DNA from 3 places in the Arthrobacter sp. TJ-238 genome. Region 2 is predicted to be linked to each of the others. Evidence: riboswitches for the same ligand, from Rfam matches in the RefSeq annotation. Region 2 holds a riboswitch; each other region holds the start of a gene.
What was found. Region 2 has a riboswitch for cyclic di-AMP ahead of AC4D2O_RS03585 (NlpC/P60 family protein). Riboswitches for the same ligand answer to the same signal wherever they lie in the genome.

Region 1 (4,943 bases), on a different contig from region 2:
CTCGTAGGCCGCGGGCGCTACCCGCACCAGGGCTGGTTCCGCCAGTGGACCCCGGAGGACGACGCCGCCGTGGCGGGCGCGCTCGAGGCCACGGACACGCTGTCCCTCGCGGACCGCACCGTGGACGAGCTGAGCGGCGGGCAGCGCCAGCGCGTCTGGATCGCGATGGCGCTCGCCCAGCAGACGGGGATCCTCCTGCTCGACGAGCCCACCACCTTCCTCGACGTCACCCACCAGATCGAGGTGCTGGACCTCATCACCGACCTCAACCGGCGCTCCGGGACCACCGTGGTCATGGTGCTGCACGACCTCAACCTGGCTGCGCGCTACGCGGACCACCTGATCGCCATGCGGGAGGGCCGGATAGTCGCCGAGGGCGCGCCGTCCGCTGTCGTCACCGAGGAGACGGTGCGGGGTGTGTTCCACCTCGACTGCCGGATCATCGAGGACCCCGTGTCCGGTACGCCGATGGTGGTGCCCGTCGGCAGGCACCACGGCGCCCCCGCAGCCGAGCCGGCCGGCGCCCCCGCAGCCGAGCCGGCCGGCGCCCCCGCAGCCGTTCCCACCAGAAACCCCGCTTCCGGCCGTGAGCCGGGACGCGGCTACCGATCCAATCCGCAGGACATCGTTCCGGCACGCATGGAGGCATCATGACCGATGTGACACAGAGGACTGCCCGGCGCACCGCGGCGGACACCGAGCCCATGGTGCTGGCGTTCGACGTCGTCGTCACGGCCGTGCAGGACCTCACCGCGAACTTCCGCCGCATCACCTTCGGCGGCGCCTGCCTGGAGTCGTTCGGCGTCGCCGGGGACTCCCTCGACCTCCGGATCAAGATCGTCATCCCGTCCGCGGGACGCGCGTGCCCGGACATCGCGGGGATGATGCGCGGCGGGGCTGCGTCCAGCTGGTACCAGCTGTGGCTCGGCATGGACGCGGAGGAGCGCGGCTCCATGCGCACCTACACCGTGCGCGCCTCGCGCTGCACGGGCCCGCAGCCGGAGATCGACGTGGACTTCGTGATGCACCTCGACGAGGACGGCCGCGGCGGTCCCGCCTCCGAATGGGCTGCAGCGGCAAGGCCCGGGGACCGGGTGTGCGTCATCGGACCCAACTCCGCCGCCGCACAGTGCGCGACAGCGGGTGCCTACGGGGGCATCGAGTGGAGCCCGGGCCTCGCCCAGCACGTGCTCCTCGCCGGCGACGAGACCGCAGTGCCCGCGATCAGCGCCATCCTCGAGTCGCTCCCCGAGGACATCAGCGGCCATGCGTTCCTCGAGGTGCCGGACGGCGCGGACTTCCAGAACATCGACACGCGCTCCTCGGTCTCCATCACCTGGCTCGCCCGCGGCCGGCGCACCCACGGGGAGCTGCTCGAGACCGCCGTCCGGAACGCGGTGCGGCTGCCGGGGTGGGTCTCCCTCTCCGGAGAGGTCACCGCCAGCGGCGGCAGCGAGCCGGAGGACGTGGACATCGACAGGACCATCCTCTGGGAGACACCGCAGCTGCTCGAGGCGGCAATCGTGCAATCGACCGTCAACCCGGAACGGCCTCCAGGGACCCAGCCCTTCTACGCCTGGATCGCGGGCGAGGCCGCCGTGGTCCGGGGCCTGCGCCGCTACCTCGTGCGTGACGTCGGGGTGGACCGGAAACAGGTTGCCTTCATGGGGTATTGGCGCAAGGGGCGGGCCGAGCTGTCCTGACAGTGCTTTCCGCGGCCGAAACTCAGGTTCTGCCGCACATTTCCTCAGGATTCCTGATGGCGGGATGAAGTATGGCATGAATTGTCCACAGGTTGGATAACGGAATTGTAACTCCGCCTTTCCTCGCCTAATGTTTGAGCAGTCAAAGCTCCATCGTGGAATTCAGGTCCGCACGCCTAACCCTGTCAGCGGACCGCCTGGACAACCTGTGACAGGGGTGGAGGACCCACATTCCGGCGGCACGAGCCGCCTCGGGGTGAAGCCCTCACGCATAGTCGACAGCACGGTCCTTCCTGCGCTTCTGCCGCACCGAGGACCGCGCCGAGGGGGCCGAGTCAACTCTTGCTCGAATCCGACAGCTAACTTCGCGGGCGTGTGAGAGAGGTATGCAGTTGACCCAGACGCTCATGTCCGGGCGCCGTCGCGCGTCCGGCGCCCGCCCGGACCAGCACCACGCGACGCCGCAGCTTCCCGCGCACACCCCTCCGCCGAACCGCCGCTCGCTGCGTGCGCAGCCCCACCCGGTGCACAGCCCCTTCTTCGCGGCCTCCTCGCCGGCTGCACCGTCCATTCTCGCGCCGACCCGAGGCGTCGCGCCCGTGGAGCCGGGACCCGATGCGTCCGCGCCCGCCGCAGTCCCGACTCCTTCCGGGGATGCGCCGCGTCCCAGCACTTCCGCACCGCTGACCCGCCGCGAACTCCGGGCCCGGGAGCGGGCCGCGCGCGACATCCCTGTCGATGACGCCGTCGACGCCATCGACGCCGTCGACGACGCCGCCGAGGCCGACAATGCCACCGTGTCCCTGCCGTCGCGCCGCAGCGTCCGCAGCAGCGGACGCACGCCGTCGCCGGTTCAGCGACGGATGGACGCGCGTCCCCCGGCGACCCGCCGGACGGCATCCCGGGGCGGCACTGTCCCTGCGTCGCTCACCCGCCTCCGGGACAGCGCCGCCACCGCCGGCATCGTCCTGGCCTCGGCCGGCCTGCTGATGGGCGCCGTCGCGCCGTCGGCCACCTCGGCTCCTGCCGACGGTGCGGACGCTGCCCCCGCATCCGGCGTATCGCAGGCCGTCACCGCGCCCGTGGGAGCCACGGTGACCTTCGGCCTCGAGGCTGCGGGGCCCGCCGCCGAAGGCATCGCCCCGAGCATCGCGAGTGCGCGGGCGCTCTCGGCCTCCCTCGCACCGGCAGCGAAGGAACGCAAGGCCTTCAGCGCCCCGGTGGAGTCCCCGACGGTCGCCTCGACCTTCGGGTACAGGGTCAACCCCATGGGCGGTTTCGGGACGGAGCTCCACACGGGCGTCGACTACGCCAGCGCCTGCGGCACCCCGGTGAAGGCCGTGGACGCCGGGACGGTCGTCGACTCGGGCTGGCACGCCTACGGCGGAGGACAGCGCATCGTGATCGACCACGGCGACGGGCTGAAGACCACCTACAACCACATGAGCGCCCTCGAGGCGCCCGCCGGCACCACTGTGAAGCGCGGTGACCCCCTCGGCGCCGTCGGCAGCACCGGCAACTCCACGGGGTGCCACCTCCACTTCGAGGTTCTGGTCCACGACGAGAAGGTCGACCCGCAGCCCTGGCTGTGACCGGGGGCAGCCGGCGGCGCGTGGGCCGCAGCTGCCGGAGGCCCCGTCAGGGCAGCGGTTCGCTCACGACGGCGGGATCCTTGTAACCGAGCGGCATCCGCAGGCGGAGCGAGTCCGGCCTGACCTCGAAGGCCATGTGCGTCGCCTTGCCGAGGGCGTCGCCGTCGAGTTGCACCTCGAGCGGCTCACGCAGCGTGATCTCGGCGGTGCGGCACTGGAAGTACTCCAGCGACGGGTCCTTGCTCCTGCCCTTGCCGCGCGCGACCAGCTTGCCCACGACGGCCAGCCACCCGAGCCTGCCCTTGGGTGCCACGGTCATGAGGTCCATGAGGCCGTCGTCGATCCTGGCGCCGGGGAAGATCTCCAGGCCGCCCATGATCTTCCCGCAGTTGCCGCCCATGACGCTGCGCAGGCGGCGCTCGAAGGGCTTGCCCCCGTTCACGGAGATGGTGGTGCGCGAGGGCCTGCCGGGCAGGTTCCTGATCCCGGCGTCCACATAGGCGAGCCAGCCGACCTTGTCCTTCAGATCATCCCGCGTGTCGGACATGATGGCGGCGTCGTAGCCGATCCCCGCCATGACCAGGAACACGTGGGCGTCCTGGGCGCGGTCGACGGTGACGTGCACGACGTCGATGGTCCGCTCCGTCCCGCGGAAAGCGGACTCGACGGCGGCATCCGGATCGTCGACGGCGATGTCGAGGTTCCGGGCGAGCAGGTTCCCGGTACCCAGCGGCACGAGGGCCATCATGGTCCCGGTGCCGGCGAGTTCCTCGGCGACGCACCGGACGGTGCCGTCCCCGCCGGCCGCGATGACGAGGTCCACCCCGGCCTCGAGCGCCTCCCGGGCCTGGCCGTGCCCCGGATCATCGGCGGTCGTCTCGATCACGAGCGGTTCCTCCCAGCCGTCCTCGGCGGAGATGCGCCGGACGGCGCCCTCGACGTCGGCGGTGGTGGCCTTGATCGGGTTGACGATCAGCGCGGCTCGACGGCCGCCCGATCCGGCATCCGCGACGGTGTCGGTGGTCGGCGCGGGTGAAACGTCGGTGGGCATGGTGTCCTTCGTGCGGGGTGTCAACGGATGGCTCCGTCGAGCTTATCCCGGCCGTCCCCGGCGCCGAGGGTAATCTTTGGGACGTGAACTTTCCCCAGCGCTATGTGGCCCTCGGCGACTCCTTTACCGAAGGGGTGGGCGACTGGGATCCGGCGTCCCCCAACGGCGTGCGCGGCTGGGCCGACCGCGTCGCCGAGCAGCTCATCCTCGCCGACCCCTCCTGGGGCTACGCGAATCTCGCGATCCGCGGGAAGAAGATGCGCCAGATCCTCGACGAGCAGATCGACGCCGCCCTGGCGCTGCAGCCGACGCTCGTGACCCTCTACGCGGGCGCCAACGACATCCTGCGGCCCCGCATCGACATCGACGCCCTCATGGCGCACTACGACGACGGCGTCGGGCGGCTCCGCGACGCCGGCACCGCCGTCGTGCTGTTCACGGGCTTCGACGCGGCTGGTTCCGCCGTGTTCGGGAAGACCCGCGGGCGTACGGCCGTCTACAACGAGTGGGTCCGCGAGATCGCGGACAAGCGCGACGCGACGATCGTCGACTACTGGCGGCTGCGCGAGTTCCAGGACTGGGGCTACTGGGACGTCG
Region 2 (4,943 bases):
GGGCAAGGGCAGGATCCGTGCCGGGTTCGCCTATGTACGGCACCGGCCCGACCTCATGATGGTGCTGCTCGCGATCTTCATCGTCGGAACGTTCGGCCTGAACTTCGCCGTCTTCATCGCCTCCATGGCGCGCACGGAGTTCGGGCAGGACGCGGGGGTCTTCGGCGTCCTCTCCTCCGTGATGGCCATCGGATCGGTCGCGGGAGCCCTGCTGTCCGCGCGGCGGGACCGTCCGCGCCTGCGTTTCGTCTTCGGGGCGTCGGCCGCCTTCGGTCTCGCGTGCATCCTCGCTGCTCTTGCACCGACCCTCTGGCTGTTCGGGCTGGCGCTCGTGCCGGTGGGCCTGTTCGCGCTGACCCTGATGACGAGCGCCAACGCCTACGTGCAGACCACGACCGATCCGCTGATGCGTGGACGCGTCATGGCCCTCTACTTCGCCATCTTCCTCGGCGGGACGCCGCTGGGTGCGCCGGTGGTCGGCTGGGTCTCCGACGCCTTCGGCCCGCGGTGGAGCCTCGGGGTCGCTGCGGCCTCAGGACTCATCGCGGCGGCGGCAGGGATCTTCTGGGCGTGGCGTTATCACGAGGTGCGGCTGCGCTACGACCGGTCCGCACCGCGCCGCCTGCGTCTCGACCACGAAGCCGGAGCCGGCGACAACGCGCCGTAGGGTTTCCGGCGCTGCACGCCACGCCCGTCGATGATCCATCATCGACGCCCACCACGGGGACCTACCGGTTCGGCTGGTCCGGGTCGGTCGGAACGGGCAGGTCATCGATGCGTGACGTCCGCATCGATGACCTGCCCTGCCTGCCGGAACAGGTTTCGCCGCGGTCCGTCCGAGATCCAGCACCTGGCCGCTTCCGCCCAGGACCACCGGGATGAGGTCGGCGTCGCAGGCGAGCTTCCTGATGGTACGGGCACTGGCCTGTACCGAGAACCCGGTGGAGCCGGCCTGCTCGGTCATGCCGACGAGATCCTGGTGGGCGATCGTCACCATGACCTGTGGGCGGTGTCCGCCAGTTGCCGGGAGGCCGGGGCCGGACAGGCCGGGCAGTACGACCGCGGCCAGGGCGGATCTGCAGGTGATCGACGATCCTGGACACGTTCTCGACCTCCACGACGAGATCGCGGGCCTCGGTCCTGGACAGGACATGGTGCCGACGGCCCAGGGCGCGCGCACAGTCGGCTAGGGCCGAGCGCGCCGAACCCAGCGAACCGCCTGCCCGCGTCAGCGGTTCGGTCGGTGCGACGGCCATGGCTCCATTTCATGGAACACATGTTCTATTCCGCAGAGCGGGACGTGACTGTGGAGGAGTAGTCACGCGATGTCGTCCCCATAGCGCGGGCCTGTGGACGACCGGCCCTAGAGCAGATTCTCGACGACGTGATCGATGCAGGCGATCAGGGCCGAGACGTCGTCGGGCTCGATCGCCACGAACGTGGCGACCCTGAGCTGGTTGCGGCCCAGCTTGCGATAGGGCTCCACGTCGACGATCCCGTTGGCCCGGAGGATCGCGGCGATGCGTGCTGCATCCACGGCGTCGTCGAAATCCACGGTCACGATCACGTTCGAGCGGTCTTCGGGACGGGCGACATACGGGCGGGCGACGGCGGACGCCTCGGCCCAGCGGTACAGGCGCCCCGCCGAATCCGCCGTCCGTGCGGTCGCGAAGGGCAGTCCGCCCTGCGCGTTGAGCCACTGCACCTGGGCATCGAGCGTCACGAGCGTGGACAGCGACGGCGTGTTGTAGGTCTGGTTCAGGCGCGAGTTGTCGATGGCGGTCTGGAGGTTCAGGAAATCCGGGATCCATCGGTCGCCGGCATCGACCCGCGCGGCGCGTTCGAGTGCGGCGGGGGAGAAGAGCCCCAGCCACAGGCCGCCGTCGGACGCGAAGTTCTTCTGCGGCGCGAAGTAGTAGACATCGGCCTGCGCCACGTCCACGTCGAGCCCGCCTGCTGCGGAGGTCGCGTCGACGACCACGAGTGCGCCGTTGTCGGCGCCGTCGATCCTCCGGACCGGAGCGGCGACACCGGTGGACGTCTCGTTCTGCGGCCAGGCGTAGGTGTCCACGCCGGCCTCCGCGACAGGATCCGGGCGTGTGCCGGGTTCCGACGTGATGACGGAGGACGCCTCCAGGAACGGCGCCTTCGTCGTCGCGGAGGCGAACTTCGAGCCGAACTCGCCGAAAGACAGGTGCTGCGCCTTCCGCTCGACGAGCCCGAACGTGGCGACGTCCCAGAACGCGGTGGAGCCGCCGACGCCGAGGACCACCTCGTACCCGTCGGGGGCGCCGAAGAACGTGCTGAGACCCGTCCGGACCCGGCCGACGAGGTCCCGGACAGGAGCCTGCCGGTGCGAGGTCCCGAGCAGCGACCGCCCCGCCCCCACGAGCGCGTCCACCTGGCCGCTCCTGACCTTCGACGGGCCCGCGCCGAAACGGCCGTCCGAGGGCAGGAGGTGGTCGGGAATACGGGGCGAGTCACTCATGCGATGCTCCAGCTGTTGGGCGGCAGGTACGGCCTCATTCTGCCCCAGCGGTCCCGGGCCCTCCATTTGTTAACCGGCTGCGGGAAGCCGCCCTGACCGCGCTCCGCCCGATTGCCGGGGCCGTTGCGCCATGGGTTAACCTTGGGGGGCGTGGGGCGGAGCAGTCCGTGGCGGCTTTGGCCTGCCTCACCGGCGTGAGGCATTCCAGCCGCGCACCCGCACCGCACCAAGGAGCTGAACCGCATGACGGACCTCATCGACACCACTGAGATGTACCTGCGGACCATCCTTGAACTCGAGGAAGAGAACATCGTCGCCCTCCGCGCGCGCATCGCCGAGCGCCTTCGCCACTCGGGTCCGACCGTCTCCCAGACCATCGGCCGCATGGAGCGTGACGGTCTCGTGGTCGTCTCCGGTGACCGGCACCTCGAGCTCACCGAACTGGGCCGCCACAGGGCCACGGGCGTCATGAGGAAGCACCGTCTGGCCGAGCGGCTGCTCAGCGACGTCATCGGTCTCGACTGGGCCTACGTCCACGACGAGGCCTGCCGCTGGGAGCACGTGATGAGCGAGCGGGTGGAGCGGCGGCTCTACGAGCTCCTCGGCAAGCCCTCCGAATCGCCGTACGGCAACCCGATCCCCGGACTCGCGGCCATCGGCGGGATCGAGTCCGAGCGGTTCACCGACGGCGTGGTGACCCTGCTGTCCGCCATGGGCACGTATGCACCCGGGAAGCAGGTCACCCTGGTGCGCCTCGCCGAGCCGATCCAGGTGGATCCTGAACTGCTCACGCAGCTCGACGAGGGCGGCCTCCGTCCCGGAGCGCAGCTCAATCTCGAATCCGTGGGTGACTACGTGTCCGTCCGCGTCCCGGGGGTCGAGGGAGCCCTGGAACTGCCGCCCGAGGTGGCCTCGCACGTGTTCGTCTCCGTCGCCGCCTGAGGACTCGGCCGCCGCCGCGCGGGTGTGCAGAAGGTCCTCCGAACCGGCGTCGTCACCAAGAACACACCATTTCGTGATCGTAACGTGACAAACGGGTGGTTGTGAGGTAGCTTTCATCTCGTGCCAAATTCGCTCTAGATCCGGCACCCTCCTGCAAATCGCCTAGCTCTGCCATTGCTCGAGGTCCGTCCGCACCATCGCATGGCAGAGGCGGGGGAACCAATTTCTGGGTTTCGTAACCGAAATCCTTGGGGTTAAGTCGCTGCTTCACGCAGCGGCCGGGTGACTCCCATCCGAATCCGACAGCTCACCTCGCAGGCGTTGGGAGAGGCAATCCAACGTGTCCAATAGCTCTTCATTGGGCCGCCACCGTGCGGCCCGGAACGTCAGTGCGCTGACGAACCTGTCCACTGCAGTCACCTCCAACGCCGGATCGGTCGGCCGCCAGGCAGCCGTCATCGTCGCCGCTTCGGGCCTCGTCCTCACCGCCGGCCTCCCGGCCCACGGGGCCACCCCCGCAGAGCGCGAAGTAGCGTCCTCCACGGCGTTGACCGTGAGCCGGGTCGTCTCGGCCGAGGTCACCGTCCCCGCCACCGCCACGGTCTCCTTCGACCGCGTGGCCGTCGAGGTCACCGCCGCCCCCGAGCCCGTCGTCGAGGCGCCCGCTCCCGTGGTCGAGGAGCAGGCACCCGCCGCGCCGGCCCCGGTCGCAGCGCCCGTCGCCGTCGTTCCGGTCGCAGCGCCGGCCGCTCCCGCCGTGGCTGCCGTCGCCGCACCGGCTCCCGTGGCACCGGCCCCCGTCGCCGCACCGGCTCCCGTGGCACCGGCCGCAGCGCCCGCCGCCGTCGCACCGGCTCCCGCTCCCGCTCCCGTGGCACCGGCCGCAGCGCCCGCCGCCGTCGCACCGGCTCCCGCTCCCGCTCCCAAGCCCACTCCTGCTCCCGCCCCGTCCTCCGGCGTCGCTGCCGGCCTGGTCGGCTCGGCGTACGCCCAGATCGGCGTCGCCCAGGACTGCACCGCCATGGTCGAGAAGGCACTGCGCTCGGTCGGCAAGTCCGTAGGCGATCTCGCCCCGGGCCAGTTCTTCCAGTTCGGCGACGTCGTCAGCAGCCCCGCCCCCGGCGATCTCGTGATCACCGGCGGCCACGTGGCCATCTACGTCGGCAACGGCCAGGTCATCAGTGGCGGCCTGAACGGTATGAACACCGGCCTCCACTTCCTGGCCGACCTGCCCGGCGCCAGCTTCGTCCGCGTCCGCTAGAAACACACACCTGGAGTTATCCCCCATGCCTTCATCCGTCATGCCCGCACGCCATAGAGCAGAAGCGCGGTCCGCCACCGGCTTCTCCGAACTCGCCAAAGCAGTCACCTCGAACGCGACCGGGATGGGCCGCCAGGCGGCCGTCATCGTCGCCGCTTCGGGCCTCGTCCTGTCCAGCGGTGTCGCCGCCAACGCGGCCGACCTCCAGCCCCAGCGCGACGTCGCGGCGTCCAGCGTCTCCCTCGCCTCGGC
Region 3 (4,943 bases), on a different contig from region 2:
TCGGCGCCGCGTACCTCAGCCACGGGATCGAGACCGCCCGCGCCATGGTCATGCGCCTCATCGGGCCCCTGCTGCGGGACTCCGCGGTCCTCGGCGAGGGCACCGACTGGAAGACCCGCATCCAGGAGACCGCGGCCGGGCGGCGACTCGGCCTCATCGACTACCAGGTCGAGGGCACGGGCCCCGACCACGCCCGCACCTTCACGGCGCACCTGCTGATCGGCGGGGTCGGATACGGTTCCGGGCACGGACCGTCGAAGAAGGAAGCTGAGCAGGCGGCGGCAGCGGCGTCGTGGAAGCTGCTCACCGAAGGGGCCGGTTCCGTGCACGGGGCCGGGGAACCCTCCGACGCGCGCGACGGTTCCTGAGTGCCTGAACTGCCTGAAGTCGAGGTGGTCCGCCGTGGCCTCGCCCGCTGGGTGACCGGACGCACCATCGAGGACGTGGACGTGGTCGACGCCCGGTCGCTCCGGCGGCACGTCGACGGCGTCGAGGACTTCGTCGGCAACGTCACCGGGGCGCGCGTCACCGACGTGGTGCGCCGCGGGAAGTTCCTCTGGCTCGTTCTGGAAGATGCAGCCGGCGCGGACACCCCGCCGCACGTCGCACTGATGGCGCACCTCGGCATGAGCGGGCAGCTCCTCATCGAGGAACCCGCCGCGCCGCGCGAGAAGCATCTCAAGGTACGCCTGACCCTCTCCGCCGCGCTCGACGAGGAGGGCGTGCCGCTGCCCGCCGAGCTGCGTTTCGTGGACCAGCGCATCTTCGGCGGCATGTTCGTCGCCGACCTGCAGCCCACCGGGGACGGTCACCCGGGAGGGCTGGGGGAGGGCAGCCTGCCCCTCGTGCCGCACCAGGCCGCCCACATCGCACGCGACCTCCTCGACCCCGCTTTCGACCCCGAGGCCTTCCACCGGCGCCTTCGCGCCCGCAGGACCGGACTCAAGCGCGCGCTGCTCGATCAGGGGCTCGTCTCCGGCATCGGCAACATCTACGCCGACGAGGCCCTGTGGGCGGCCCGTTTCCACTACGCCCGGCCCACCGACACCCTGCGGCGCCCGGACACCCGGCGGATCATCGAGGCGGCCACCGGTGTGATGACCCGCGCCCTGGCGGCCGGGGGCACGAGCTTCGACGCCCTCTACGTGAATGTCAACGGTGCCTCGGGCTACTTCGCGCGGGATCTCGAGGCCTACGGGCGCGGCGGCCAGCCGTGCCGCCGTTGCGCGGACGAGGGCCGGCACACGCTGATCCGCCGGGAGTCCTTCATGAACCGGTCCTCCTACCTCTGCCCGCACTGCCAGCCGAGACCACGCAACGCGAGGACGTAGCCTCCCCGGGCCAGTGACGTGATCTTTCCCTCGTGATCCAAACGTGACAATCCGGGACCTCTCGCGTACCGTTGAAGCCGTGCCCGCGCCACCACGGCGGGGCACTCATCCTCTTTCAGCCGAACCCTGTCGATGAGGATGAACCGTTCGCACAAACCATTCGACAGGGGCGGGGGAACCAGTAGCGGACTCTTCAACGAGTCCTAGGGGTAAAGACACGCGTTGACCAGCCTGGGGGCGTTGGTCGGCAGGTGCGTGTCCGGATGTCCCATCCGAACCCGACAGCTAACTTCGCAGGCTTTGGGAAAGGCAACAGCATGTCCAAGAGCCATATCGCGCGCCACCGGGCCGTCCCCACGCGCACCAACCCCCTCGTCACGGCCTCACGCGCCGTCACTGCGACCGCGTCCGTCGCCGGCAAGCCCGCCGCGGTCGTCGTCACCGCGTCCGGCCTCCTGTTCGGCGCGGCACTTCCCGCCAGCGCAGCCGGTGAGATCAGCACCGACACCCAGCAGTCCACCGCGAGCACCACCGCGGCCGGCACCTACACCGTGCAGGCCGGCGACACGCTCGGCAGCATCGCCTCCTCGCACGGCGTCAGCCTCGATGCGCTGTTCGCGGCCAACGGCCTCGGCTACGCCTCGGTCATCTACCCCGGGCAGTCCATCTCGCTGGGCGGTTCCGCCGCCCCGCAGCAGTACTCCGCTCAGTCGGTGCCCGCACAGTCCGTGGCCGCACAGGCAGCGCCCGCGCAGGCAGTGCTCGCGAGCACCACGGCGACCCCGGGCAACTCCATTGGACTCAGCACGCAGTCCGCCGCCTCCATCGCGCCGAGGGCGGCCTCGCTCCCCGGGATCGTCGGCACGGCGATGCAGGGTGTCGGCTCGGGCTACGTCTTCGGCGGCACCGCCTACGGCGCCTGGGACTGCTCAGGCTTCGTCCAGTGGGCCTACGCACAGCAGGGCATCAACCTGCCCCGCACCACGTGGGCGCAGTTCGCCGCCATGACGCCCACCAGCACCCCCCAGCCGGGTGACCTGGTGAGCCAGAACGGTGGCAGCCACGTCGGGATCTACCTCGGCGACGGCCAGATGGTCAGCGCGCTGAACCCGTCGCAGGGCACCCAGGTGCACTCGGTCAACGTCATGTCGGTGGACGGTTACTACACCCGCTAGAGCGGACAGACGGCGCAGACCGGCGGCAGACGCCGGTCGCGACACGCAAAGGGCGGGGTGCTTGCACCCCGCCCTTTGCCGTACCCGGCTTCGGGTGTACATTCCGGCGGGTCACGCCTACCCGGAGGAGCACCGATGTTTCGAGGATTCGCCACCGTCACCTTCTACGCCGACGATCTCGCCGCCGCCCGCGACTGGTACACGGAACTGCTGGGGACAGCGCCGTACTACGCCTTCCCGCCGCCCCCCGAGCCTCCCGCCTACCTCGAGTTCCGGGTGGGTGACGACGAGGACGAGCTCGGGTTCATCGACCGGAGGTACGGGCCCTCCGGGGCGTCCCTCGGGCCGGGTGGCGCCGTCATGTTCTGGCACGTCGACGACCTGACCGGCACGCTGGACAGGCTGCTCCGGCTAGGCGCCACCGAATACGAGGCGGTGACGGAACGCGGGACCGGCGGGTTCACGACGGCGTCCGTGGTGGACCCCTTCGGCAACGTGCTCGGCATCATGCACAATCCGCACTACCTCGAGGTCCTGGCTGCACGGAGGGCCTGAGCGTGACGCGCCGGAGCCCCTAGCGCGAGTAGTGCCGGGCCAGCCGCTCGAAACCCTCGTCGATGCTGACGTCCGGCTCCCAGCCGAGGACCTCGCGCGTGCGCCGCTGGTCGAACCAGTGCGCGGTCGAGAGCTGTTCGGCCAGGAAGCGGGTCATGGGGGGCTCCTCGGTGCGGCCCGCGGCGCGCCAGGCGCGCTCGATCACCGCTCCCGCGCCTCGGGCGAGCGCTCCGGGTACCGACCATGCCGGTGGCGCCTCCCCGCCCGCGCGGCAGATGCCGGCCACGAGCTCCGCGATGGGGCGCGGCTCGCCGTTCGTGACCACGAAGGCCCGACCCTGGGCGGCGTCCATGCGTCGCAGGCAGGCGACGATCCCCGAGGCCGCGTTGTCCACGTAGGTCGTGTCGATGAGGGCGGTGCCGCCGTCGAGCAGGGGCAGGCGGCGGCGGCGCGCCCGGTCGATGACGCGTTCGACGAGCTGCGTGTCGCCCGGACCCCACACGATGTGCGGGCGCACCGCGGCGACGCGGAAGCCCGGCCCGGAGCGGTCGAGTGCCAGCAGCTCCGCGGCTGCCTTCGTCCTCGCGTAGTCGCCGCGCGCAGAGGCAGGATCGGCGGGGCCGGCAGGAGCGCCGACGAGGGACGACCCGTCGTGGGCGACCGAGGGGGAGGAGACCTGCACGACGTCGGTCGCGCCGGCGTCCTGCGCCGCGTCGAGCAGGCGCCTCGTGCCCTCGACGTTGACGCGGTCGAACTCCTCTGCGGTGCCCGTGAAGGAGACCTTCGCCGCCAGGTGGATCACCGCCGTGCACCCGCGCACCGCGGCTGTGACGGCATCCGCGTCCTCGATGGACCCGAGGGAGTCCTGTGCGCCCGGGACGCCGGAGGGGCGGCGCTGGAAGCACCGCACGTCGAGCCCGTCGGCGAGCAGGTGCTGCGCGACGGCGCGCCCGAGCATGCCGCTCGCGCCGGTCACGAGGACCGTCACAGGGAGCCCGCCCGCCCGCCGGACAGGAAGCGGCCGCTCCACGCGGCGATCCGGGTGCGGTCGATCTTCGCGTTGTGGCGGACGTCGACGGGCAGTGCGGGGACCGCGATCACGGCCGCGAGGTCGACGCCGAGCCCACGCGCCGCCGTGCGGGCGGCGGCGGCCAGCGGGGCGTCCGCGAGGCGCGGACGCCGTCCCGCCGTGTCGGTCTCGAGGACCGCGACGACGGCCTGCGTGCCGGCGGGGCCGACGCCGACGACGGCGGCCAGGCGGACACCGTCCAGTGTCTCCAGCGCCTGCTCGAGCCCGACGGGCGTCAGGACGCCGGCGGCGGAGGTGATGACGTGGCCCAGCCGACCCTCGACCCACAGGCGCCCCCCGGCGTCGAAGTGGCCCACGTCGCCCGTGCGGTGCCACGGTCCGGTCCGTGCCGCGTCCTGCTGCGTCCGCCACAGCCGGAAGTACCGGTCCCGGACGTGCGGGGCGTCGACGAGGATCTCACCCGTGACACCGGGCGTCGCGGCGGGTGCGCCGGTCGCCGCGCCGGCGCCGTCGAGCGGGCTGACGGCCACGCGGGCCCCGTGGACGGGCAAGCCCACGCAGACGCCGTTCCCTGCGCCCTCCGCAGAAGACGCCGCGGCGGCCCGGATGCCGTCCAGGTCGATGTCCGCGACGAGGAGGGACTCCGTCATCCCGTAGGGCGTGTGGAGGGCGGCTGCGGGCACGAGGGACTGGACGGCGTCGAGCAGCGGGACGGGGATCGGCGCACCGGCCGACAGCAGGAGGGAGATCCGGCCGAGGGCGCGTCGGCCGTCGGCGTCGAGGTCCGACGACGTCGCCAGGACGTTCCGCAGGGCCGCAGGCGAGGCGAACACGACGGTAGCGTCGACGGCG

Region 1: it holds a riboswitch for cyclic di-AMP, as region 2 does, so the genes downstream of both, AC4D2O_RS09050 (M23 family metallopeptidase) here and AC4D2O_RS03585 (NlpC/P60 family protein) in region 2, are expected to answer to the same signal.
Region 3: it holds a riboswitch for cyclic di-AMP, as region 2 does, so the genes downstream of both, AC4D2O_RS13430 (C40 family peptidase) here and AC4D2O_RS03585 (NlpC/P60 family protein) in region 2, are expected to answer to the same signal.

Annotation. Positions count from the first base shown of each region.
Region 1 is NZ_JBZCNH010000004.1:35,814-40,756, forward strand. Features, by position in the region: gene AC4D2O_RS09040 (ABC transporter ATP-binding protein) at 1-654, shown strand, start outside; gene AC4D2O_RS09045 (siderophore-interacting protein) at 651-1,703, shown strand; cyclic di-AMP (ydaO/yuaA leader) riboswitch at 1,867-2,092, shown strand; gene AC4D2O_RS09050 (M23 family metallopeptidase) at 2,096-3,295, shown strand; gene AC4D2O_RS09055 (diacylglycerol/lipid kinase family protein) at 3,342-4,346, opposite strand; gene AC4D2O_RS09060 (SGNH/GDSL hydrolase family protein) at 4,430-4,943, shown strand, end outside.
Region 2 is NZ_JBZCNH010000002.1:45,843-50,785, forward strand. Features, by position in the region: gene AC4D2O_RS03565 (MFS transporter) at 1-667, shown strand, start outside; partial or broken gene AC4D2O_RS03570 (DUF222 domain-containing protein) at 821-1,126, opposite strand; gene serC (phosphoserine transaminase) at 1,364-2,488, opposite strand; gene AC4D2O_RS03580 (iron-dependent transcriptional repressor DtxR) at 2,732-3,430, shown strand; cyclic di-AMP (ydaO/yuaA leader) riboswitch at 3,613-3,765, shown strand; gene AC4D2O_RS03585 (NlpC/P60 family protein) at 3,771-4,691, shown strand; gene AC4D2O_RS03590 (NlpC/P60 family protein) at 4,717-4,943, shown strand, end outside.
Region 3 is NZ_JBZCNH010000006.1:5,368-10,310, forward strand. Features, by position in the region: gene rnc (ribonuclease III) at 1-368, shown strand, start outside; gene mutM (bifunctional DNA-formamidopyrimidine glycosylase/DNA-(apurinic or apyrimidinic site) lyase) at 369-1,331, shown strand; cyclic di-AMP (ydaO/yuaA leader) riboswitch at 1,470-1,646, shown strand; gene AC4D2O_RS13430 (C40 family peptidase) at 1,649-2,506, shown strand; gene AC4D2O_RS13435 (VOC family protein) at 2,642-3,061, shown strand; gene AC4D2O_RS13440 (NAD-dependent epimerase/dehydratase family protein) at 3,081-4,049, opposite strand; gene AC4D2O_RS13445 (alpha/beta fold hydrolase) at 4,046-4,943, opposite strand, start outside.